Regions from separate parts of the Rothia sp. CCM 9416 genome, predicted to be linked through region 2. Evidence: predicted binding sites of a transcription regulator. Region 2 holds the regulator's gene; the other holds the start of a gene.
What was found. The regulator HspR, encoded in region 2, represses chaperone genes until heat shock. The targets are predictions, from matches to a motif close to AAGTTGAGTCNNNNNGACTCAACTT.

Region 1: clpB (ATP-dependent chaperone ClpB) is a predicted target of HspR. The motif match lies at 8,056-8,080, and genes of this name have one in related genera.

The regions. Positions count from the first base shown of each region.
Region 1 is NZ_JBLXXR010000005.1:58,064-70,082, forward strand. Features, by position in the region: gene pcrA (DNA helicase PcrA) at 1-1,929, shown strand, start outside; gene ACN080_RS03810 (hypothetical protein) at 2,003-2,611, shown strand; gene sucC (ADP-forming succinate--CoA ligase subunit beta) at 2,821-3,987, shown strand; gene sucD (succinate--CoA ligase subunit alpha) at 4,024-4,938, shown strand; gene ACN080_RS03825 (VIT1/CCC1 transporter family protein) at 5,181-6,302, opposite strand; gene ACN080_RS03830 (Dps family protein) at 6,703-7,206, shown strand; gene ACN080_RS03835 (hypothetical protein) at 7,332-7,952, shown strand; gene clpB (ATP-dependent chaperone ClpB) at 8,112-10,700, shown strand; gene ACN080_RS03845 (Sir2 family NAD-dependent protein deacetylase) at 10,926-11,861, shown strand.
Region 2 is NZ_JBLXXR010000001.1:30,234-42,252, reverse strand. Features, by position in the region: gene trmB (tRNA (guanosine(46)-N7)-methyltransferase TrmB) at 1-748, shown strand, start outside; gene ACN080_RS00200 (hypothetical protein) at 914-1,273, opposite strand; gene ACN080_RS00195 (ABC transporter ATP-binding protein) at 1,288-1,872, opposite strand; gene ACN080_RS00190 (hypothetical protein) at 1,920-3,863, opposite strand; gene ACN080_RS00185 (lactococcin 972 family bacteriocin) at 3,964-4,269, opposite strand; gene ACN080_RS00180 (heat shock protein transcriptional repressor HspR) at 4,473-4,898, opposite strand; gene ACN080_RS00175 (DnaJ C-terminal domain-containing protein) at 4,901-5,905, opposite strand; gene ACN080_RS00170 (nucleotide exchange factor GrpE) at 6,091-6,684, opposite strand; gene dnaK (molecular chaperone DnaK) at 6,687-8,534, opposite strand; gene ACN080_RS00160 (hypothetical protein) at 9,297-10,019, opposite strand; gene ACN080_RS00155 (DEAD/DEAH box helicase) at 10,114-12,019, opposite strand, start outside.

The sequences.
Region 1 (12,019 bases), on a different contig from region 2:
ATCTATACCGAACGTCTCAAAGCGGCCCACTCACTTGACTTTGATGACCTGATCTTGGAAACCGTCAACCTGCTTCGGAATCACCCGCAGGTAGCCGAATACTACCGCCGCCGCTTCCGCCATATCCTGGTGGATGAGTACCAGGACACCAACCACGCCCAGTACCAGCTCGTTCGCCAGCTGGTGGGGGCTCCCGCTCAAGGCCCGGAACCCGGTGCGCCAGGGCCCTACCCCGATGCCTACCCTCCGGCAGAGCTGACCGTTGTGGGCGACTCTGACCAGTCCATCTATGCCTTCCGCGGTGCTGATATTCGCAATATCACCGATTTTGAGCAGGATTACCCCACTGCTCGCACCATTTTGCTGGAACAGAACTACCGCTCAACCCAGAACATCCTGAGCGCGGCTAATGCCGTGATTGAACGCAACCCCGGCCGCAGGCCCAAGAAACTCTGGACAGCCAGCGGTGATGGCGCAAAAATTACCGGCTATGTGGCCGAATCTGAGCAGGCCGAAGCACGTTATATCGCCCAGGAGATTGACCGCCTGCGTGACGAGTACGGAACCGCGCCGGGTGATATTGCGGTCTTCTACCGGACCAACGCCCAATCCCGTACCCTGGAAGAAATGCTCATGCGAGTTGGTCTGCCCTACCGGGTGGTGGGCGGCACTCGCTTCTACGAACGCAAAGAAATTAAAGACGCCCTGAGCTACCTGCGAGTTCTCGTCAACCCCGATGATGATATCAACCTGCGCCGGATTCTCAACGAGCCTAAGCGCGGTATCGGAACTAAATCGGAGAGTGTGGTTGCCGACTACGCACGAGCCAACCGCATCTCTTTCATGGCAGCCCTGCGCCAGGGTACCGAAGTTCCGGGGCTGGGCTCTGCCGCGGTTAAGAAGCTGGCCGTTTTTTCCCAGCTCATCGACGACCTGGCCCAGATCGCACAGACTGAGTCTGCCGCTACCTGCCTAGAAGCCGTCCTGGAACAGAGCGGCTACCTGGCTGCCCTGCGTGAATCCAAGGATATTCAGGACGAGTCCCGGGTAGAAAACCTATCGGAACTGGTAGATGCTGTCCGCGAGTTTGAGATTGATAACCCCGGTGCAAGCCTCGAGGACTTCTTGGAGCACGTTGCCCTGGTCGCTGACGCTGACCAGATTCCCAACAAGCCAAAGCAGGACCAGGAAGGCGGCCCCAGCGCTGCTCAGATTGCGGCAGAGGTTGCCGAGGCTCGTTCTCAGGGCGTAGTTACCCTCATGACCCTACACACGGCTAAGGGCCTAGAGTTTCCGGTGGTCTTCCTCACCGGTATGGAGCACGGACTCTTCCCTCACCAGCGTGCCCTGACCGATGACTCGGAGATGAGTGAGGAACGCCGACTGGCTTACGTTGGCCTGACTCGCGCGATGGAACGGCTTTACCTGACTCGTGCCGAGAACCGGTCTATGTGGGGCCAGAGCCAGTTCAACCCACCCTCTCCTTTCCTTGAAGAGATTCCCGAGGAACTTATCGAATGGAAACGTACCGGCTCCACTTATTCGATGGGTGGCCTTAGCTACGGCGGTGCCTACGCTGGCGGCAGGGGCGCTTGGCGGTCAGAAACTGGCACACCGGCTTACGGAAGCTCTAGCTACTCTGCTCGCTTCGATCAACCTCAGCGCAGGTCTTCCCCCTCGATAGCTGAAGTGAACGGTTCTGCCTCCTACGGCTATGCCGCCGCAGCAGGCAAGGTCTCGCGGGTACAGCAGAATAAGGAAATTCCCCTACTCTCCGTCGGCGATACTGTAGAGCACACAACTTTCGGTGAGGGTAAGGTTCTGGCACTTGAAGGGACAGGAGACAAAACGGTGGCTAAAGTTCGTTTTGCCCGCGAAGAAAAGCGACTGCTTCTGCGCTATGCGCCATTGACCAAGAAAGATAGCTAATCGTGGCCGCTAGCGCCCTAAGGGGGTATCATGCCTTTGCCGGTTCTCTATCATGCCACAATGAGGTAGCTCGATGAACAATGACAGTAGTTTGCCCTCGGTTGCTGAGGAGTTCGCTCATGCCATGGACGAGGTCACCGATACCCGTATCCAGCTTCAGGAAATATCTGACCTGTCGCTCTTCCGGCTTGAAGTGGACCCTGCTAGCTCCGCCGCTCACCGTTTAGAAAAGGTACTGGGAGTTTCCCTCCCCGAATTACCCGGCCAGGTCAGCGGTGACGCATTAGCCCGCTACATGCTCTACGGTACCCGACAGGTCGTAGCCTGCCTTTATGTCGAAGCAGGGGTCTACCTGGTCGTGACCCGCGTTGATCCGGTGAAACTAGGGCGAGCTTTAGCTACTGCCCTAGGGAATGATGAGGGTCTGGTTCTTGATGTATCAGTTAACCGCACCGTCCTTAACCTTAGCGGGCAAGCAGCTGCGCAGGTGATTGACCAAGTTGTAGCTTTTGACTTCCCACCCGATGTCTTTAAACCGGGGCAGGCCATGAGCTGCCGGGTTTCTGAAGCCAGGATTATGCTATGGCGTATTGATGAGATGGAGTACCTCATGGTTCCGAGGGCTTCAGACACAGCACCGTTCTTGGTCAATATCTTGGATGCCTGTGCCCTCCTTAAGTAGCTGAGCCTAGCTCTGCTAACTCGATCGTACTTAACTGGGTCGCTCAATATAACTTGATAAGTTAGCTCCCTTGCTGTGAAGTGCGCTAAAGTTGCTCATGGAGAGGCTTCTGTGTGCTCTGGCTCTCGCTGGGGGCACGTGGAGGCTTCGCATTTGTAAAGGCCTGGCCCACACGGCCCGGCACGACTTCGACGAAGAAGGACACTCCTGTGGACCTGTTTGAATACCAGGCACGAGATCTCTTTGAGAAGCACGGTGTACCCGTGCTCCAGGGCATCGTAGCTACCACCCCAGAAGAAGCAAAAGCCGCTGCCGAAAAAATTGGTGGCGTCACCGTTGTCAAAGCACAGGTCAAGGTAGGCGGCCGCGGTAAAGCGGGCGGCGTTAAGGTTGCTAAGACCGCCGATGAAGCCTACGAGTATGCTCAGCAGATTCTGGGCATGGACATTAAAGGCCACACCGTTCACCGCGTGATGATTGCTCAGGGCGCTGACATTGCCGAAGAGTACTATTTCTCTATGCTGCTTGACCGGGCTAACCGCTCCTACCTGGCTATGTGTTCGGTGGAAGGCGGCGTGGATATTGAAACTCTGGCCGTTGAGCGCCCCGAGGCTCTGGCCAAGGTAGACATCAACCCCATTGAGGGAATTAGCCCCGCTAAGGCCGCTGAAATCGTTGAGACAGCTGGCTTTGCCGAGGACACCCGCCAGGCTGTAGCCGCTGTACTGGTCAAGCTGGGCGAGGTCTACAAGAAGGAAGATGCCACCCTGGTGGAGGTCAACCCGCTGGTCAAGACCGGTGACGGCAAGATTCTGGCACTGGATGGCAAGGTCTCCCTGGACGATAACGCAGAGTTCCGCCAGCCCGATCACGAGGCCCTGGTCGATAAGAGCGCAGAGAACCCCCTCGAAGCCAAGGCCAAGGAAAACGAACTGAACTACGTCAAGCTCGATGGTCAGGTCGGCATCATCGGTAACGGTGCGGGCCTGGTTATGTCCACCCTGGACGTTGTAGCCTACGCTGGCGAGAACCACGGCAAGGTCAAGCCCGCTAACTTCCTGGATATCGGTGGCGGCGCTTCTGCTGAGGTTATGGCCGCTGGTCTGGATATCATCCTCAACGATGAGCAGGTCAAGTCTGTGTTCGTCAATGTCTTTGGTGGTATTACCTCCTGTGACGCTGTTGCTAACGGTATCGTTCAGGCTCTTGAGATCCTGGGCGATAAGGCAACCAAGCCCCTGGTCGTTCGCCTTGACGGTAACAACGTGGAAGAAGGCCGCCGCATTCTTTCTGAGGCCAACCACCCGCTTGTACACCTGGCCGAGACTATGGACTCCGGTGCCGATAAGGCCGCCGAGCTGGCTTACAACGCTTAATTCACCGCGAAAACACAGATTTAGAAGGTTTTTATTATGTCTATCTTTTTGAACAAGGACTCTAAGGTCATCGTTCAGGGCATCACCGGCGGTGAAGGTACTAAGCACACCGCCCGTATGCTGGCCGCTGGTACCCAGATTGTGGGCGGCGTTAACGCCCGCAAGGCTGGCACCACCGTTACTCACAAGGACGCTTCGGGCCAGGACATCGAGCTGAAGGTTTTTGGCTCTGTGGCTGAAGCTATCCAGGAGACCGGCGCAGACGTTTCAATCGTCTTTGTACCCCCGGCCTTTACCAAGGACGCTGTTATTGAAGCGATTGACGCTGAGGTTCCCCTGGTGGTTGTCATCACCGAGGGCGTGCCCGTAGGTGATACTGCCGAATTCTGGGCCTACGCCAAGAGCAAGGTCAATGCTGAGGGCAAGCATGTCACCCGCATCATTGGCCCCAACTGCCCCGGTATCATTACCCCCGGTGAATCCCTGGTGGGTATTACCCCCGCCAACATCACCGGCAAGGGCAAAATCGGTCTGGTATCTAAGTCAGGCACCCTGACCTACCAGATGATGTTTGAGCTGCGCGATATTGGCTTTACCACCGCTATCGGTATTGGCGGTGATCCCATTATTGGCACCACCCACATTGACGCTCTGGAGGCTTTTGAAGCTGACCCTGAGACCGAAGCGATTGTGATGATTGGTGAGATTGGTGGTGATGCTGAGGAGCGTGCCGCTGAGTTTATCAAGGCTCATGTGACCAAGCCTGTTGTTGGCTATGTGGCTGGTTTTACCGCTCCTGAGGGTAAGACTATGGGCCATGCTGGTGCGATTGTCTCTGGTTCTTCGGGTACCGCTCAGGCTAAGAAGGAGGCCTTGGAAGCTGCTGGTGTGAAGGTGGGTAAGACTCCTTCTGAGGCTGCTCAGCTCATGCGTGAGATTTTTGCCTCTTAGAAAGTAGCCTTTCTCTAATTATTAGAAGATAGAGAAGGACAGATAAGTATCTGAGCAGGGGTTGGAGCTATAGGCTCCAACCCCTGCCTTTTGCCGGTCAACAAGAGCAAGTAGGTCAGGGCTGATGGGCGGGCAAGAACTAGCGGATAGGGGCAAGGCGCTAGCTAGCCTAAAGGGTATTGAGGCCAGGGGGCGGTAGCTTGAGACAGTGATCCTGAGCGCTTGCTCAGAGAGATTGCTGGCTAGGCCAGAGCCACATTAAAGGCCAGCCCCAGCAAGTAGGTAGCCAGGGCAGCTCCGTAGCCAATAGCTAGCTGACGTAAGCCACGTTTGAAAGGTGAAGCACCGGAGAGTAGGCCCACCACGCCACCGGTTAGCATGAGGGCAAGGCCTACCAGCAACATGGCTAGCAACATAGCGAATGGACCCTGTACCCCAAAGATGTAGGGCAGGATCGGAATGAGAGCGCCGGAGGCAAAGAAGCAGAAGCTTGAGGCGGCAGCTCCCACATCGCTACCCAGCGCACCGTGTTCTACCCCCGCTTCCTGATCCTCCTCAAGGTCGCGGAAAGAGAGTGAGGGGTCGCAGTCGCAGGTGAAGTGCCCAAAGCGTTCCATGGCACGGTGGCGGGCTGCCTCCTCGCTCATACCGCGGGCCTTGTAAATCAGCTCTAACTCATTCTGGTTAATATCGAGCTGGTGGGCTACATCGAGGGTGACCTGGGTGGGGCGGGAGGCGTCGAGTAGCTCGCGCTGGGAACGGACCGATACAAACTCACCGGCAGCCATAGAAAGCGCGCCTGCCAACAGGCCTGCGACACCAGAAAGAAGAATCATAGAGTTGCTGACCCCGCTAGCGCCAACACCCATGATGAGCGCAGCATTAGAGACAAGGCCGTCATTTGCGCCAAAGACAGCGGCGCGGAAGTTGCCAGAAAGCTTTTCTCGGCCAGCGGTAGAAAGGGCTCGAATGATTTCCTCATGGATAGCCTCATCGGCTGCCATAGCCTCAGTTGCATCGGGATCCTCCGCGTAGGGGGAGCGTCCCTCGGCTCTTTGGGCTAGGGCAAGAACGAAGACTGAGCCAAAATTTTTGGCTAGAAGTTCAAGAATACGGGCCGAGACCGAAGGTTTGGGCTCAGGAAAAGCGTGTTCTCCAAGAAGCTGGCGCCAGTGATTCTGGTGGCGGTATTCGGCCTGGGCTACTTGGCCTAAGATTTCTGCCTCTTTACCGTGGGTGCGTTCAGCCAGCGCAGCGTAAATGCGAGCTTCGGAGATTTCTTCTGCTAAATAACGCCGCCAGCGGCGAATTTGGGCCTTGCTGGGTGTTGTGCAGGGGGCAGTATATGGGGTGGGTGCTGTCACGATCTTTTACTCTTAGGTCTGGAGCTGGTAGCGCTGGGGCGAGCCCCCTGTGGCTGACTCTTACTCTAGTCATAGACTGGGACCGGTGGCAACGGTCAGCTAGAGCCCCGGGGGATATGTTGTAAATCACATAAATGGTTTATGGTCTTTGGTGGGTAGAGCAGGGGCTGGCTAAGATCCCTTTGGGGAGAGTGTTGTACCCAGTCAGTTGCGCTGAGGTTAGCCTTGCTTACCTTCTGTTTTAGGCAGAATACCTTGTCAAATCAGGGTTTCCTTATTATGATTTACTCAGAATAAGCCTTGAAATGGTGGCAGGGACAGCGTAAGGTTGGAACTACACAGCAGGCCGAAACCCACAGCTTGGGATCGACCTGATTACCTAACAGGAAGTTTAAGAATCATGAGCAAATACGCATCATTTACCGTACCGGGCCTCACCGAAGAGTCTGGCCACCACGTAGCTGACGTCCTCCAGCTCCGCCTGCACGCCCTCAATGACCTGCACCTGGTCCTCAAGCATGCTCACTGGAATGTCGTTGGCCCCAACTTCATCGCAGTCCACGAAATGCTGGACCCCCAGGTAGACCAGGTGCGCGGCTTTGTTGATGCCATCGCAGAGCGCATGGCTACCATGGGTGTTTCCCCCAACGGTCTCTCAGGCGACCTGGTAGAAAAGCGCACCTGGGCCGGATATGATGTTGACCGTGCTGACGCTATGACCCATATCCGTGCTCTTAATGACGTCTATAGCGCTGTTATCGAAGACCACCGTGCTGCTATTGCTAAGGTGGGCGATATTGACCCTATTACCGAAGATTTGCTGATCGGTCAGACTGCCGAACTGGAGCTCTTCCAGTGGTTCCTGCGCAGTCACCTCGAAGATGGGCAGGGTAACCTCAGCTAGCAGGTAACCCTCGCAACTCAAAAGCCGGGGTGGCTCACCGTCAAGAGGTGGGCCACCCCGGCTTTGTGGTACCTGCTTCTTGTGAGGACTAAGAAGGGTGGGCCTAAAATGGGGGAGTGAGCCAAATGCAAAAAACCTCAGCCAATCACCTACCTCCGCAGGGCCCTCAGCTGGGTGCTCCTGGTGAGGCCCGGTCACACCCCTACTTGATGAGACAGGGCGGGCTCCTGACCAGGGCTATTTTCTACCTGGCTGTTCCCTGGGCACTTCTCTCGGCCCTGTGGGTGGTTGCTGGGCGCTCCCTGTTTGGTGCCGGCGGTAGCCTGCTGCCAATTTTCGCCATCTCACTAGGGCCGATCCTGGCGGGTCTGATGCTAGCGGCAGCCTACTTCTCGGGCAAAGAAATGAAATTACAAAAAGCTGGTAAACGGGCAGGTCTACCGCCGAGGACCGCGCTTGTCTGGGGTGCCACCTGGCTGATGGCCCTCATCTTCGGTTTTTTGGTCCCCGACCGCCTGGATGGAACTGTTGTCTCGGCGGCATCGTCACTACTGGGGGGTGACTTTATTGGGCTCTCAGCCGGTTTCGGCAACCCAGCCGGTATCCTCACTTACGCCTTTGCAACTGCCTCCCTGCTCCTTTCCCTGAGTAACTGGCGGCGAGCTGAATCGGTCTCCCGCGGTGTCGATGATGCTGTCAAGGAAGAATTGGAGCGGGCAGAATCCATATATGATTTCTTGGATTGAGCTAGCCGGACTCGGTGGATTGGCCTTCTTGCTCGGTGGGTCAAGGGTGGGGAAGGCCTCAGTTATCTGGTGTATATAAGTTGAGTGTAGTAGACTCAATTATGAGTTGAGTGAAGTACACTCAACCTTAGGGAAAAGACCTACTAGCTCAGGAGAAAAATGTCAGCTCAATTCACCAGTAAAAGCCAAGAGGCCTTATCGGCCGCCAACCTTAACGCCCAAACCGCAGGCAACCCCACCCTCGATACACCCCACCTGCTCAAAGCCTTGCTTGACCAGCGCCAGGGCGTAGCGGTTGCGGTCCTCAAAGCCGCAGGGATCGATGTTGATGCACTCTCAGTTGCGGCATCCACCGAAATCTCCAAGCTCCCCAAAGCATCAGGAGAATCCACCGCCCAAGCACAGCCCTCACGGGCCCTGCTGAGCGCCATTCAAACAGCCCAGGCTAAAGCCGGAACATTCGGAGACACCTACATCTCCACCGAAATCCTCCTGCTCGCCCTAGCTGCAGGTAACGACGCAACCGCCCGTGCCCTCACCGCCGCAGGTGCCAGCGAAAAAACCCTAGAAGAAACCATCCCCCCAGTCCGAGGAGACCGCACCGTGAGCACCCCCGACCCTGAAGGCACTTTCGGTGCCCTCGAACAGTACGGCACCGACCTCACTGCCATCGCCCGCGAAGGCAAACTTGATCCCGTCATCGGCCGAGACAGCGAGATCCGCCGCGTCATACAGGTACTTTCCCGCCGCACCAAGAACAACCCCGTACTGATCGGGCAACCCGGTGTCGGTAAGACCGCCGTCGTCGAAGGCCTAGCCCAACGCATGGTCTCCGGCGACGTACCCGAAACCCTGCGCGGCAAAACCCTTATCTCCCTGGACCTGGGTGCCATGGTCGCCGGTGCCAAATACCGTGGTGAATTCGAAGAACGCCTTAAAGCCGTACTCGAAGACATCAAAAAATCCGAAGGCCAAATCGTCACCTTCATTGACGAAATCCACACCGTCGTCGGTGCCGGTGCCAGCGAGGGCTCCATGGATGCGGGCAATATGCTCAAGCCCATGCTAGCCCGCGGCGAACTACGCCTGATCGGTGCCACCACCCTGGACGAATACCGCGAAAACATCGAAAAAGACGCCGCCCTGGAACGCCGCTTCCAGCAAGTCTTTGTCGGTGAGCCTTCTGTGGAAGACACCATCGGCATTCTACGCGGCCTCAAAGAACGCTACGAAGCCCACCACAAGGTAGCCATCGCAGACTCCGCCCTGGTCGCCGCCGCCAACCTTTCCAACCGTTACATTCCCTCCCGCCAGCTCCCCGACAAGGCCATCGACCTGATCGACGAGGCCGCCTCGCGCCTGCGCATGGAAATCGACTCGGCACCCGAAGAAATCGACGTCCTCCGCCGTGCCGTAGACCGCCTCACCATGGAAGAACTGGCGCTCGCCAACGAAACCGACCCCGCTTCCCTCGAACGCCTAGATGCCCTACGTGCAGATATGGCCGACAAGAAGGAAGAACTCGACGCCCTCAACGCCCGCTGGGAAGCTGAGAAAGCCGGACTCAACCGAGTGGGCGACCTCAAAACCCAAATAGACGAGCTGCGTTCCAAAGCAGAAGTAGCCCAACGCGAAGGCAACCTGGCAGAAGCCTCCCGGATCCTTTACGGCGAAATCCCCGCCCTTGAAGCGCAACTGGCCGAAGCTCAGCGGGCAGAGAGCAGCGCCCAGCAAGAATCCATGGTCTCCGAAGAAGTCACAGCTGACGAAATCGCCGAAGTTATCTCCGCCTGGACCGGTATCCCCGCAGGTCGTATGCTCCAAGGCGAATCCGAAAAGCTCCTGCACATGGAAGAAGAACTCGGCAAACGGCTGATCGGCCAGAAGAAAGCTGTCGCCGCCGTAGCCGATGCCGTGCGCCGCTCCCGCGCCGGTATCTCCGACCCCGACCGGCCCATCGGTTCCTTCCTCTTCCTGGGCCCCACCGGTGTCGGTAAAACCGAGCTGGCCAAGGCTCTGGCTGAGTTCCAGTTCGACGATGAGCGTGCCCTCGTCCGTATTGACATGAGCGAATACGCCGAAAAGCACGCCGTCGCCCGCCTAGTCGGGGCCCCTCCCGGATACGTCGGCTACGAAGAAGGCGGTCAGCTCACCGAAGCAGTCCGCCGCCGCCCCTACTCCGTCCTTCTACTTGACGAGGTCGAAAAAGCCCACCCCGAAGTCTTCGATATCCTGCTCCAGGTTCTTGACGACGGCCGCCTCACTGACGGCCAGGGCCGCACCGTTGACTTCCGTAACGTCATCCTCATCCTGACCTCCAACCTGGGCTCTCAGTTCCTGATCGACCAGAACCTGGACGATGAGAGCCGCAAGAGCGCAGTTATGAACACGGTCAACGCCGCCTTCAAACCGGAGTTCCTCAACCGCCTGGACGAGCTCATCATCTTTGAGCCACTGAGCGCAGAGGACCTGTCCTCCATCGTGGCCTTGCAAATCAAGTCCATGGCCCGCCGCTTGGAGGACCGCCGACTGACCCTGGATGTCACCCCTGCCGCCACCGAGTGGCTGGGACTAGCAGGCTACGACCCCGCCTACGGCGCCCGTCCCCTGCGCCGCCTGGTTCAGCGAGAAATCGGTGACCGCCTGGCACGAGGAATCCTTGCAGGGACTATCAAGGACGGTGACACCGTCCGGGTGGATATTAACCCCGATGTAGCCGTGGAAGGCCTGGTCCTTACAGCCAGCTAACCCTCCTTCACCGCAGGTGCAAGGTCGGTCGGCAAGCTTCCTTCCTGCCCGGCTCGCTGGCGCTCGCTGAACAATTCATGTCAGCCCCAGCCAGCTTGCCTCCCCCTTGCACCTGCCAGGGCTGATGCTGCGGAGATACTCACCTACACTGGAAGAGTGAGAGAGAACCAACCGCATCACCGGGGAGAAAGACTCGATACCCGCTACGCGGGCGAGCCCACCCACCTGACCGAGCAGGCCCACATCGCTGCCACCCACGCCGCCGCCCTGCGCTCTATCGAACGGGTCGTCCACGAAACTACCCCGCCCACCGACCCCGAAGTTGCCTGCCGGGGCATCCAGGAACTCCTTACCGACGGGGCAGTGCTGGCCCTGACCGGGGCAGGCATATCTACCGGCTCAGGAATACCCGACTACCGGGGCCCCGCCGGATCACTGCGCAACCACCGGCCCATGACCTACCAAGAATTTCTCTACGACCCCCAAGCCCGCCACCGCTACTGGGCCCGCTCCTTCGTCGGCTGGCGGCAGATGAGCCGCGCCCACCCCAACACCGCCCACTACCTACTGGCCGAGCTCGAAAACAGCGGGCACCTCACCGGCATCATCACCCAAAACGTAGACGGCCTGCACACCGCTGCCGGGAGCCGTACCGTGCTCCCGCTCCACGGAGACCTCTCCACCATCCAATGCCTCGAATGTGGCGCCCAAGAAGCCCGCACCAGCCTTGATGTTCGCATTAACGACGCTAACCCAGGCTACCTTGAGAGGGTCACCGGCCCTTCCCTACAGGTCAACCCCGACGGTGATGTAGACCTAGACGCTACCTTTATCCGCGACTTTCAGATGGTCGGTTGCCTTGCCTGCGGCTCTACCCGTCTCAAACCTGCCGTGGTCTACTTTGGCGAACCCGTCCCCGCCACCAGAAAAACCCGTGTCCAAGACCTCCTAGAGCAATCCCGCTCCCTGCTCGTACTCGGATCCTCCCTGGCTGTCATGAGTAGCTACAAGATAGCCCTCGATGCCGTCCGTTCAGGAAAGCCCCTGGCTATCATTAACCGCGGACCGGGCCGCGCTGATCGCCGCGCAACCTATCTTTGGCGCGAAGACCTTGCAGAAGCGCTTTATCTGCTCAGGGGCAATTCCTCAAGACTCACTTAACTCTGGAGACTAAATCTCTGAATCTAGAGCGTAAAAGGGTGAGCTTCCTGGGTGGAAGTAGCTCGTAATATGAGGGGTCTTCCCTATTTTTTATGCTTCTTACATCTCACTGGGCGAACAGACAAGCAAATATGCTTAAAACAAGGTACCCTTGTATA
Region 2 (12,019 bases):
TCCGGTGCCCGAGAAGTTCCACCGTCAGCCCTACTCTTTTGTTCGTCGCGGTGACCGCCTGACCGCCCGCCGCCAGAAAGCCTGGGATGCTTACGCCCCCACCCACCTGCTGGACCTCCCCCGTAATATTGGTGACACCTCAGTTGCCGAGGGTGCCGTCTTTAACCCGGAAGAGCTCTACGGCCGCGCCGGTGCGCCCCTGGTCCTTGAAATCGGCTCTGGCCTGGGTGAGGCCATTGTCCACCGGGCAAGTCAGGTCCCCGAAGCCAATTTCCTAGCTGTTGAGGTTTACACCCCCGGCATTGCCGACCTGCTGCTCAAGATGGGCCAGGCCGGGGTAGAGAATGTGCGTGTAGCGCAGGCTAACGCCCCAGAGCTACTCGATAACCTGCTTGAAGAGAACTCTGTCGATGAGCTGTGGGTTTTCTTCCCCGATCCCTGGCATAAGGCTCGCCACCATAAGCGTCGCCTGGTCTCCCCGGCTTTTGCCGATAAGGTAGCCCGCGTGCTCAAGCCCGGCGGTACCTGGCGACTGGCAACCGACTGGGAAGAATACGCCCTGGTTATGCGTGAAGTTCTCGATGCCCACCCCGACTTTGTGAACGCTCACGCCGGTGAGAACACCAGTGAGGATGACCCCGTTGGCGGTTGGGCTCCCCGCTGGGAGGGCCGTGTGGTGACTTCCTTTGAGCGTAAGGCCGGTGAGGCTGGCCGCCGCGCCCACGACCTGACCTATATCCGCCGCTAAAGCTCGGTATATAAAGAGACCATCATAGAAAAGCCCTGCCCATCTAACAAGGGCAGGGCACAGTGAAAGCATTTAAGGTCAAAACGGTTCCACGCAGATTATAGATAGTGGTAATAGTCTTTTCATCCGCTATTTCAGGTTCTCTTACAAATCCTGGCGACAGATTTATTTTTTTACTACCTCTAGTGCTACTCCATAACCACCAGTATTTTTGAGAAGATTTTGAATTTCTTCAAAAGTATCTAAATCACCGCTGTAGCTCACAGTGATGAGTGCTTTTTCATTGTCGCAGGTAACTGTCTTAGATACAGAAACTGATGGTGATATATTCTCTAAATTTTTTGTAATCGCAGAGTGGGAATCCAAAGCCGAATCAACATCTTCAATGCTCGATAAACCACTACAGGCGGGGCGATCTGTTTGCCCCTCAGATTTATTACCCAAAAAACCCAAAACACCCACGGCAAAAATACAAACAAAAAATAAAGCTGAAATAAGTACAAACAATGTTTTTTTATTTTTCATTTTTATCACCCATATTACCTTTGCTGAGTTTCAAGATGGTAAGTCATATCACAAGCGAGAATCATGTTTTCATCATGGGTGGCAATCACAACATGTGAACCCTGATCTGCAACGGCTCTTAATAATCTCTGAACATTATCCCGATTGCCTTCATCCAGACTGGCAGTAGGTTCATCAACAAAAAGGTAGGATGCCTCCCGATAAAGAGCCCGGGCAATTCCCACACGCTGTTTTTCACCACCGCTTAACCTACTAGCTTTCTCACCCTGTCGGCCATGAAGAGAAACACTATTCAAGACTTTCTCCATCTTATCTTTCTCCCTTCTTGGAACGTGCTGGGCTACGGCAAGGTTCTGCGCCACTGTCCATTCATCAATGATTCCATAATCCTGGAATACGAACGCCGCCTCATCTCTCCAAAATGATAATCTTTTTTTATTCGACGGATTACTAAAATCTCTACCGTCAATCTCAATAGATCCAGTAGTTATTGGCTGAAGAAGACCAAGGCAATTAAGTAATGTAGTCTTACCGCTTCCACTCTCACCTATTAAGCCAGTAACCCTCCCAGGCTCAATGAATATTTCATCAATAGCCATAATAGTTCGCCCCTTAATCTGAACACTAATATCGCGTCCTCTAATCATCAGGAAACCTTTCTAAGGACAGTTTTGGAAAATATAAATTGAGCAAATGATGGTTGCAATATCAAACTAAGGGTTACACACAGAAGAACAACTCCAAAACATGCAAAATTATAGGAGCCGGCTTGACCAATCACGCTTATCCAGGCAAGAACCCCAAGAGCTGTAGCTATTATCGCTTCACCCAAAAGACGCTTTCTAAGGATAGCTAGCCAGCTATTACCTGATACTCGCTGGGTATAGTGAGTCTTCGCCTTACGAAGAAGATAAATATAGCTTGCCAGTACAGTACTAAGGACAAGAGAAGTCATATTGAGCACAAGAGACAGAAGTAGCGACCTAGTACGCGCTTCTGCCATCTGGCTTGACTGCAGGCCAGCATCGCTTGCCCGATCTACGGAAAGTATGACCCCACTCAGTTCTGATTCTTGCACCTTCTTTGTAAGCTCAAAGGAATCGTCAAAAAATATATTATTTGTTGAAATAACTGACGTGATAAAAGAAGGTGAGTAGGTATCAGAGAGTGAGCTAACAGATACAACCAATGGAGTTTCATAGAGCTCTAACTGAGAGTTTCCAGTACCAGAAATAGCAGGCAGGGACCCTTGCTCAGCAGCCACGAGAAAACGAACTCTATCCTGCGCTTGGCTTGAGGGAATCCACAGTTTTAATTGCTCTAAAATAGACTCTCTCAAAGCAATCGGTATTTCTTTTTTATCAATATCCACATATTTACGATGGTAGCGATCTTCAAGTTTTTTCAGATAGCTATCATTAGTAAGCATAACTCCATCAAAAGGCTCAAGATTATCCCCTAGAAATTCACCTGGATTGACACCATAGGTGAAGTACAACTTATTTTCATCTTCTGCATCTGTAACCACCCTCAATAAATCTCCCTCTGCCTGGGTTAACTGCTCATCATTACCCCCTAGCCGTAAGCTCTGCGCCTGAGAGAGAGCATCCCAATACGATGCCTGCTGGGCAATTCCCAGCTGAGTGAATCCCTGCCCAACCAAGGCAGGAAGACTCACTGCAGTAATAAAAATTGCTAGGTATTTCGCTCCTTCTGAGGCAAACCGATAATTCTGAATCCCATCCTCCCGACCTGCTACATTCTCTAGCCGTGGTGCCGTCAAAATGCTGGTCAAGAATACACACAAGCCTGTTATTAGCACCATAGCGACAAAGGCAAGTAGCGCAACCCAAATAAAGGAGCCCAAGGCATGGAATCCCCTGAGAAGGAAGACGGCTAACAGGGCAACAAGAAAAGTTCCTAGAGCGGGAACACAAAAACAAAGCAAAATATTACCCAACTGGGCAGCAAGTATCCGCCAGTGAGGTAAGCCCGCAAGAGTCTGTAGTATATGGACTCTTGCTCGTGATGCAGAATAGGCTAAGGAAGCTATACCAAGAAGCAGGCATACGCTCACCAGAGCCAAGCCATAGCCGTTTGCCCACACTGTCTGTACGAGAACCTCAAACCATCCAGCTTTTTTATAGGAAAAAACTGCTCCTAGACTTGTCAGCTCTTTCGAGAGGATGTCAATATCGTCAGGTGAGGAGATGTGGGCGACATAAACCCCTTCTAAAGAAGCGTTTCCTAGGTCAGCTGCGACCTCTTGAGAACCGCTGTAATCTGGACGATACCAGTTGATTGGCCCTGTCTGAATATCTTTGTTGGTAAAGTAGTACAGAGACCTATCCTTGAGAAAATTTTCAGGATTCGGGACCACTTTTGCCAGTTTAATATTTCTTTCATCAGAAATATGTGAAAGACGGTCAATAATTTTGTTTTTGGTTTCTACGCTCTGCTTGAAGCTTGCTGAAATAACAAGATTCGCCCCTTGCGGAGTATTTTCATCCACGGTAGCACAATAGGTGTCAGCGACTAACAAAAAAACTGATGCAACAAGAACTGCTACTAAACGAACAATATATCTCACATCAACCCTTAAAAATAAATTTATTTTCGGTGCTAAGCTAAAGCCTAGGGAAAATTTAAATTTACCCTAGGCTTTAGTCCAAAATAGGCCTCAACTAAATCTAGCAAACCCTATAATAATACTTATTATTAGTAAAAATAGTACCGAATTTCTCCGCAACTGCACGTTTCCCAGCAGCGGTGTCGATGCTACGAACGGTACCCCAGTCATTCTGAGCTGTGGAACCATGACAGCGAGACCCGTGATCGTAATAGGAGCGGGCGTATGCGTTCCAAAAACCATATTCCCAATAGCCACCTTCAGCAGGCCATTGAGCTGCAGCATTAGCAGCAGTCATAGCTCCCAATCCAACCCCAGCTACCAAGGTAAAACTTGCAACCATTTTTCTAATCTTTGTGGGGAACATTTCTCTCCTTTGATTATATTCCGCTTAGGAATCCTGTGACTACCACAGGAACCTCAGGAAAATACATCAATAAAGTACGGAAAGTGATTTATAAATCACCACGCCTGATGTGTATTATCTCCTGACACCTATATCTAAAAGGTGTTGAAAATCATACTACAATAGGCTTTGCATGTTTGGCAACCCTGGACGTAATTAATCCCTTAGCGGGGGCGGTAGAGCACCACGGCCTGGGACTTGGGGCGGGGTGCCGGACGCTGTCCGCGCGCCAGGTGCACCGCACCGCCAGACGTCCCGGCGGCAAACACACGAGCGCCCTCCTGTAGGCGGTGGCGTAGGACCTCATTCTCACGCAACAGCTCCGCGTTACGGGCCTTGAGGGCCTCTACCCGGTTCTCCAACTGCATGATACGTTTAATCCCCTCGAGGGAAACACCGGACTGGGAAAGCTCCTGAATCTCTTGGAGCTTGAGCACATCCCGCTCCGAGTAGCGGCGAGCCCGGCCCGGAGCTCGTGAGGGCTGAACCAGCCCCATGCGGTCATACTGGCGCAGAGTCTGGGGGTGCATACCCGCCAACTCTGCGGCCACAGAAATCACAAAGACCGGCCGGTCAGATTCAAGTTCCATGGTTACTCAGCCGCCTTCCGCAAAAGCTCAGCCCGTAGGTTAACCTGAGGTGCCAGCGCCAGGAAGTTATCCAAGGCATCAGAGGCCTCCTGACTCAGGTCGGTAGGTACCTGAACCTCGGGAATGACCAGTAGGTCGCCGCTACCCTTCTTGGTGACGAAGCCCCGCCCCTTGGCCCGCAGTTTCCGGCCGGCTGGTGAGCCGGCAGCCAAGCGGAGTTTGACGGTAGAACCATCGAGGGTGGGCGCTTCAATAACACCACCGTGCAAGGCTTCTTGCAGGCTGACAGGAACCTTGACCAGCAGATGATCACCCTGGCGTTCAAAAACGGGGTGGGCATCGACTCTCACCCTAACGATGAGGTCGCCCGCTCCCCCGTGACCGGGGTGGCCTTTGCCGCGCAGGCGGACTTTCTGGCCGTCCTTAACTCCGCGGGGCAGACGGACCGTGGTTTGGGAGCCTCCGGGGCGGAAGACCGATACTTCACCGCCCTGGTAGGCCTGTTTCAGAGAAATGCGGACGCTAGTGGTGGCATCCTCGCCCTTGGGAGCCGGAGCGGAGAAGCCGCCCCCGCTGCTGGCGCCGAAACCGCCGCCACCGAACATGCCCCCAAGTAGGTCCTCAATATTAATGTTGGCGCCGCCGGAGGAGGTATGAAAGCCACCTGCGCCTGCGGGAAAGCCACCGGCGCTTCCAGGAAAGCCACCTGCGCCTGCGGCGCCTGCGGGAAAACCCCCGGGGAAACCACCACCAGCCCCTGCGAAGCCTGCAGCCCCGTACTTGCGGATCTGGTCGTATTCTTCTTTTTGCTTGGCATCTGAGAGGACGTCGTAGGCTTCGGAGACCTCTTTGAACTTCTTTTCTGCGGCCGTGTCCCCTGGGTTCTGGTCGGGGTGGTACTTGCGGGCTAGCTTGCGGTAGGCCTTCTTGATGTCTGCCTCGGAGGCAGACTCAGCTACGCCCAGTACCTTATAAAAATCTTGATGGAGCCAGTTTTCGCTCGCCATTGCCTCTCCTTCCGAGGTAGATCTTAAGTCTTTTATGCTGTTCTTATTATCTTGGGGTCTTACTCACGGCAAACCCCTCTTCATGTGTGCAGGTAGGGGCAACCCAGTATTCTGGTTCCCTGCCTGGTGTAAAAGGCGGGCACCCAACCTGATCTATCAGGCCGGGCGCCCGCCCCTTGTCTGTTTTATTCGGCCACTGCCACAGCTACCTGGGCGGTGCGGACCAGGCGGTCCTTGACCCGGTAGCCATTACGCAGGACCATGCAGACTGCATCCGGTTCAACCTCGCTGGTCGGTTGCTGCAAAACAGCCTCGTGGACCTGCGGATCGAAAGGCTCCCCTACCTCGCCAAAGCGCTCTAAACCTTGCTTAGTGAGGGTCTCTTCCAGCTTGGTTGCGATAGCGGCAAAGGGACCATCTTCCAGGTCGCCGTGTTTGCGGGCGGCATCAATATCGTCAATCACCGGCAGCAGCGCAGAAACTAGGTCAGCAACCACGAAGTCGCGGAGCTGTTCCTTCTCCTTGGCCGTGCGGTTCTTGAAGTTGGTGAACTCAGCCTTGAGGCGAAGCAGGTCTTCCAAACGCTCAGCCGCTAGGGCCGCATCGGGGCTAACCTCAGCTTCTGATTCCGCTTCGGCGGCGGCAGACTCTTCGCCTGCCGCAGCCTGAGCGGAAACACCGTCGGGCTCAGGGTGGCCCTCAGCAGCAGGTGCCTGGAAGGCTTCTTCCAAGGGGTCACCGCCCTGGGGTTCTGTGGGCTCTTGGGTGTTCTCAGCCATGATTAGTTCTTCTTCTCGTCGTCTTCATCGATTACTTCGGCATCAACAACGTCATCGTCTTCAGCCTGTTCCCCCTCGCCGGCGGCGGCATCAGCCTGAGCCTGGGCGTAGAGAGCTTCACCCAGCTTGGTCTGTGAAGCCTGCAGCTTCTCGAAGGCGGTCTTGACGGCTTCGTCGTCTTCACCTTCAAGGGCAGCCTTCAGGGCGTCAACGTCAGCCTGAACCTCGGTCTTGACATCCTCGGGCAGCTTGTCGCCGTTTTCCTTGATGAGCTTCTCGATGGAGTAAGCGGAGTTCTCGGCGGCGTTGCGGGTCTCGGCGGCCTCGCGGCGTGCCTTGTCCTGCTCTGCGTGGGCCTCGGCGTCCTTGACCATGCGGTCGATGTCGTCCTTGGAGAGTGAGGTACCGCCGGTGATGGTCATGGACTGCTCCTTGCCGGTGCCCTTGTCCTTAGCGGAGACGTGAACGATGCCGTTAGCGTCGATGTCGAAGGTGACCTCAATCTGGGGTACGCCACGAGGAGCGGGGGCGATACCGGTCAGTTCGAAGGTGCCCAGGTTCTTGTTGTCGCGAGTGAACTCGCGCTCACCCTGGAAAACCTGAATCGATACGGAGGGCTGGTTGTCCTCAGCGGTGGTGAAGGTTTCAGAGCGCTTGGTGGGTATCGCGGTGTTGCGCTCAATCAGCTTGGTCATCACGCCGCCCTTGGTCTCGATACCCAGGGAGAGGGGGGTGACGTCAATCAGCAGAACGTCCTTGCGCTCACCCTTCAGCACACCGGCCTGCAGGGCTGCACCCATGGCGACAACCTCATCGGGGTTAACACCCTTGTTGGGTTCGCGGCCACCGGAGAGTTCCTTGACTACCTCGGTTACTGCGGGCATACGGGTTGAGCCACCGACCAGAACGATGTGAGCGATGTCCGAAACCTTGACGTCTGCCTCAGCGATAACGTCGTTGAAGGGCTTCTTGGTGCGCTCGATCAGGTCGCTGGTCATGTCCTGGAACTTGGCGCGGGTCAGCTTCTCGTCCAGGTGGATGGGGCCCTCGGGGGTAACGGAGAGGTACTGCAGGGAGATGTTGGTGGAGGTTGCAGAAGAGAGTTCCTTCTTGGCCTGCTCAGCGGCCTCACGCAGACGCTGGAGAGCGATCTTGTCCTTGGACAGGTCGGCGCCGGTCTTGGACTTGACCTGTTCCAGGAGCCAGTCAACGATGCGCTGGTCCCAGTCGTCGCCACCCAGGCGGTTATCGCCCGAGGTTGCGCGAACCTGGATGGTGGAGAAGCCGTCTTCGTCCTTACCAACTTCGAGCAGGGAGACGTCGAAGGTACCGCCACCGAGGTCGAATACCAGGATCAGTTCGTCTTCGTTGCCCTTGTCCAGGCCGTAGGCGAGTGCTGCGGCAGTGGGTTCGTTGACGATACGCAGGACGTTGAGGCCTGCGATTTCACCGGCTTCCTTGGTGGCCTGACGCTCAGCGTCGTTGAAGTAGGCGGGAACGGTAATAACTGCGTCGGTGACCTTATCGTTCAGGTAGGCCTCCGCGTCACCCTTGAGCTTCATGAGGGTACGAGCTGAGATTTCCTGAGCGGTGTAGGGCTTGCCGTCGATCTCCTGGGTCCAGGTGGTGCCCATATGACGCTTGACGGATGCGATGGTGCGGTCAACGTTGGTAACTGCTTGACGCTTGGCGACGTCGCCTACCAGGACTTCGCCGTCCTTGCTGAAGGCAACGACGGAGGGGGTGGTGCGGGCACCCTCGGCGTTTGCGATAACGACGGGCTCGCCGCCTTCGAGGACTGATACAACTGAGTTGGTGGTACCGAGGTCAATGCCTACTGCACGTGCCATGATGTGTTCTCCTATTGAGTTGGGTTACTTGAAAGTCTTGCAAACATCTTGAGTCAAATAGGCTCAATCCGTTTGGCTCACTCTCTAGTGTGACAGATTTGAAACAGAAGTCAAGAGAGTTGAGTGTAAAAGACTCAACTTTTTTGCAATAAATTTGTTCATCTGCAGCGGGCAGTCAGGCCACCCCAGGCAAAACACCCACTTCTCAGCTCTACAGGCTTCACGACCCCAGCACCCCGTTACTTCATTTAATACCCCTGGGGGTATAATTATTTGTGAAAGATTCCTCGCTTTAGGAGAAAATAATGTGCCGTCCTGTTAACTGCAAGCTGTGTTCTAAGACCACTTGGGCTGGCTGTGGTCAGCATATAGATACCGTGAAGGCTTCAGTCCCTCCTGGACAATGGTGCAATGGCAAGCATACTGAAGCAGAGAAAGCGGTAGCTGTACCAAGCGGTGGCTTCTTCGCCAAGCTCTTTGGGCGCTAACCTGCTTGTCCGATTCTAAGTGTGTGTGCCGGGTAGTTACCTAGCATCTTTCTGGGCAACGCAAAAGCCCCGTAGGTGTGTGGCCTACGGGGCTTTCGTCATCTCGAAAGAACTCAAGAAACTGGCGTATGGATACTCAACAGCTCACTGCTGTATGAACCGGAAGCTAGACAACCTCTCAAGAGCACCCATCAAGTGTGTGTACCTGTGTATTATACACAAGCCATCGAAAACTCTCAGCGACAGGCGCCTACAACGCCGCCAAAAGGAGCTTTTACTCTTTGCTCTCAGCCAGGTTTCCACCCAGAGTTTTTTGAGCCAGCTCCTTAGCATCATCTACATTAGAGAACACACCCCAGTGATCATCAGCCAAAGACCATTGCCCATCTTCTAATTCCCCAAGGTCACCAAAATCTTCTCTGGTAAATTCACTCGCCGAGAAGAGCCCCACCATCATTTTAGGATTCTGAGACATATCAGCAGACATCAGGGTCTCCAAGCTAGTCATATCCACCGAGGAGCAGAAAAAGACCTGAGTGTCATCGGGAATATCTTCAACCTGATCCAGGGGCTTAGCGTCATTGAGCACAGTGTCCTGATAGTCAGCGCAGAACTCCATCCCTTTCTCTTTACCTATTTCTGTCATGCCCTGAGTAAGGTCCTCATAGGTCTTGGTCTTTGGGCCAGACAGCAGAAAGAAACTACTCGCAACAGCAATGACCACGCCCAGGACCAGCAGAAGACCAATCATCAAGCCTTTTTTACTCTTCGGGGCAGGCTCCCCCGCTCCAGGCTGAGCCGGCGCAGGAGGCAGATTACTCTCGTGCTGGGGCAAATCTGCCCGCCCATCAGCCAGGGGCTCCTGGCCAGGGGTAACTCCCTGCTCAGAATGAGGAGTATTAGTCTGCTCAAGCCCAGGAGTAGTTTCAGGATGATCGTGGTTCTGCGGGTTCTGCGGGTTTTGCGGAGACTGGGGATTATAGGGATTTTGAGACACAGCTTGCCTTCTCTCTTCTTATAACCAGGGCATCTGAGATGACCTAGAACGTCCCTGTAAAACTATCATCTTCTCTTCCGGCTGGAGAACAATATTACTTATCGCTCTGACTAGCCTGGTCATCAACAGGCACTTCCAGAGGCCGGTTATCCTCTCCTCCTAGGTCAGCTTGGGTTCTCGGATCATCTTGGGTTCTCGGATCATCTTGGGTTCCCTGGTCATCCTCCAATGATCGGTTGGATTCCAAACCCAGGCGTGCACGCTCTTCGGCAATAATTTGCGAGGCCATCTTGGAGTCTGAAATATCCACGGACTCGGCGGCTGAGTCCTTGGCCGCCGAGATGCGGGCGTATTCGTCGAAGAGCTGGGATTTGATACCCAGCAAGTCAATCATGCGTTCGTCCACGGTATCTGCGCCGAGCAGGCGGAAGACATCCACGGTGTGGGTTTGGCCCATACGGTGAGCTCGGGCAATAGCCTGAGCCTCAATAGTGGGTTTGAACTGGGGTTCAGCCAGCACCACAATAGATGCGCTTTGAATGTTCAGTCCAGCACCGGCAGCGGTAATTTGGGCCAGTAGGACGGAGCCGGAGGGCGCGGTGGCTAGGCCGTCAACGGTATCTTGGCGGTCGGTGGGAGGCATAGCGCCGGTAATAAGGCCGACAACCTTGTCACCAAGGGCGGCTTCGAGACGGGAGAGCACGCTCAGGAAGAAGGAGAAGACCAGGACCTTGCGGTCGGCGGCGGTGGCTTCTTCTACAATTTCGAGCAGGCGCGTGAGTTTGGCGGATTCATCGGCGGACCAGGCGGCGCGGCGCATAAGGGAGAAGTTTCCATCGGCTACGGCCTGGCGGTAGGCGTCGGTGTCACCGGGGGTGAGTTCGAGCCAGTCGCGGTGCTCGGTCATATCCGGTAGTTCGGAGAGCACGTCTTTTTGGTTGCGTCGTAGGTAGGCGGGGGCAATGCGGGCCCGGAATTCGCTGGCTAGGAGGCTGTCCATGCCGGCTTCGGCTACCAGCTGGGGTTGCAGGTAGTCCACCAGGGTGACGAACTCACTGACCTTGTTTTCCATGGGGGTACCGGAGAGGAGGACGGCGTATTCGGCACTGCGCACCAGGGCGGATACTGCCTGTGAGCGCTGGGCATCCTTGTTTTTGATGAGGTGGGCTTCGTCGGCTACCACGGCGTCGGCGCGCCAGGTGCCGTCGGAGTAGAGACGGGCACCGTCGTAGGTGGTAATCAGCAGGCCGCCTTTAGCTTTCCAGTTGGAGAGGGCTTCTTCGCGGCTGTCGCCGTGGGCCAGGTAGGTACTAATGGCGGTGAATTTTTGGGTTTCGCGCTCCCAGTTGATGACGAGAGAGGCGGGGCAGACCACGATGAAGTGAGTTTTGCCCTTATTGGCCAGGTGGGTGAGGGCGGCAAGAGTTTGCATGGTTTTACCGAGGCCCATTTCGTCGCCCAGGATAATTTTCTTTTGGGCCAGCATGAATTTAGTGCCGTAGTTTTGGTAGCCGCGGAGGGTGGCCTTAAGGCCGGTAAGGTCGAGGGGGAATTTGCGGATGCGTTCGAAGATTTCAGCGGGCAGATAGGCGTCGCCGATGGTTTCGTTACCCAGGTAGTGGGCAAGGAGGGCCTGGTGGGCGGCAGGATCAGCTAGGTAGCCTGCCCAGGCTTGGTCGGCGGTGAGCCAGGTGGCCGCAGGTACGTTCAGGGGCGCATGGGTGCGGCACCATTCTAGGTCGGTGAGGAGTTGCTGGTAGTCGGTGGGATCATCGCCCACAGCGATGAAGAGGGGGCCGGTGGTGGGCACGGGCTGAGTGAGGAGGGGCGCATAGCTGCTCAAGCGATCCAGCAGGTCGCTGTCGCCGATAGTGGAGTCAATGACGCGCAGACGGTCGAGACCGATGAGGATGCGCTCGGCGGCCGGGGTGCGGGTTTGGCCCAGGTTTTCTTTTTCTTGGCCTGCGGCTTCGTCGAGCAGGCGGGTGGCGGCCGCGTAG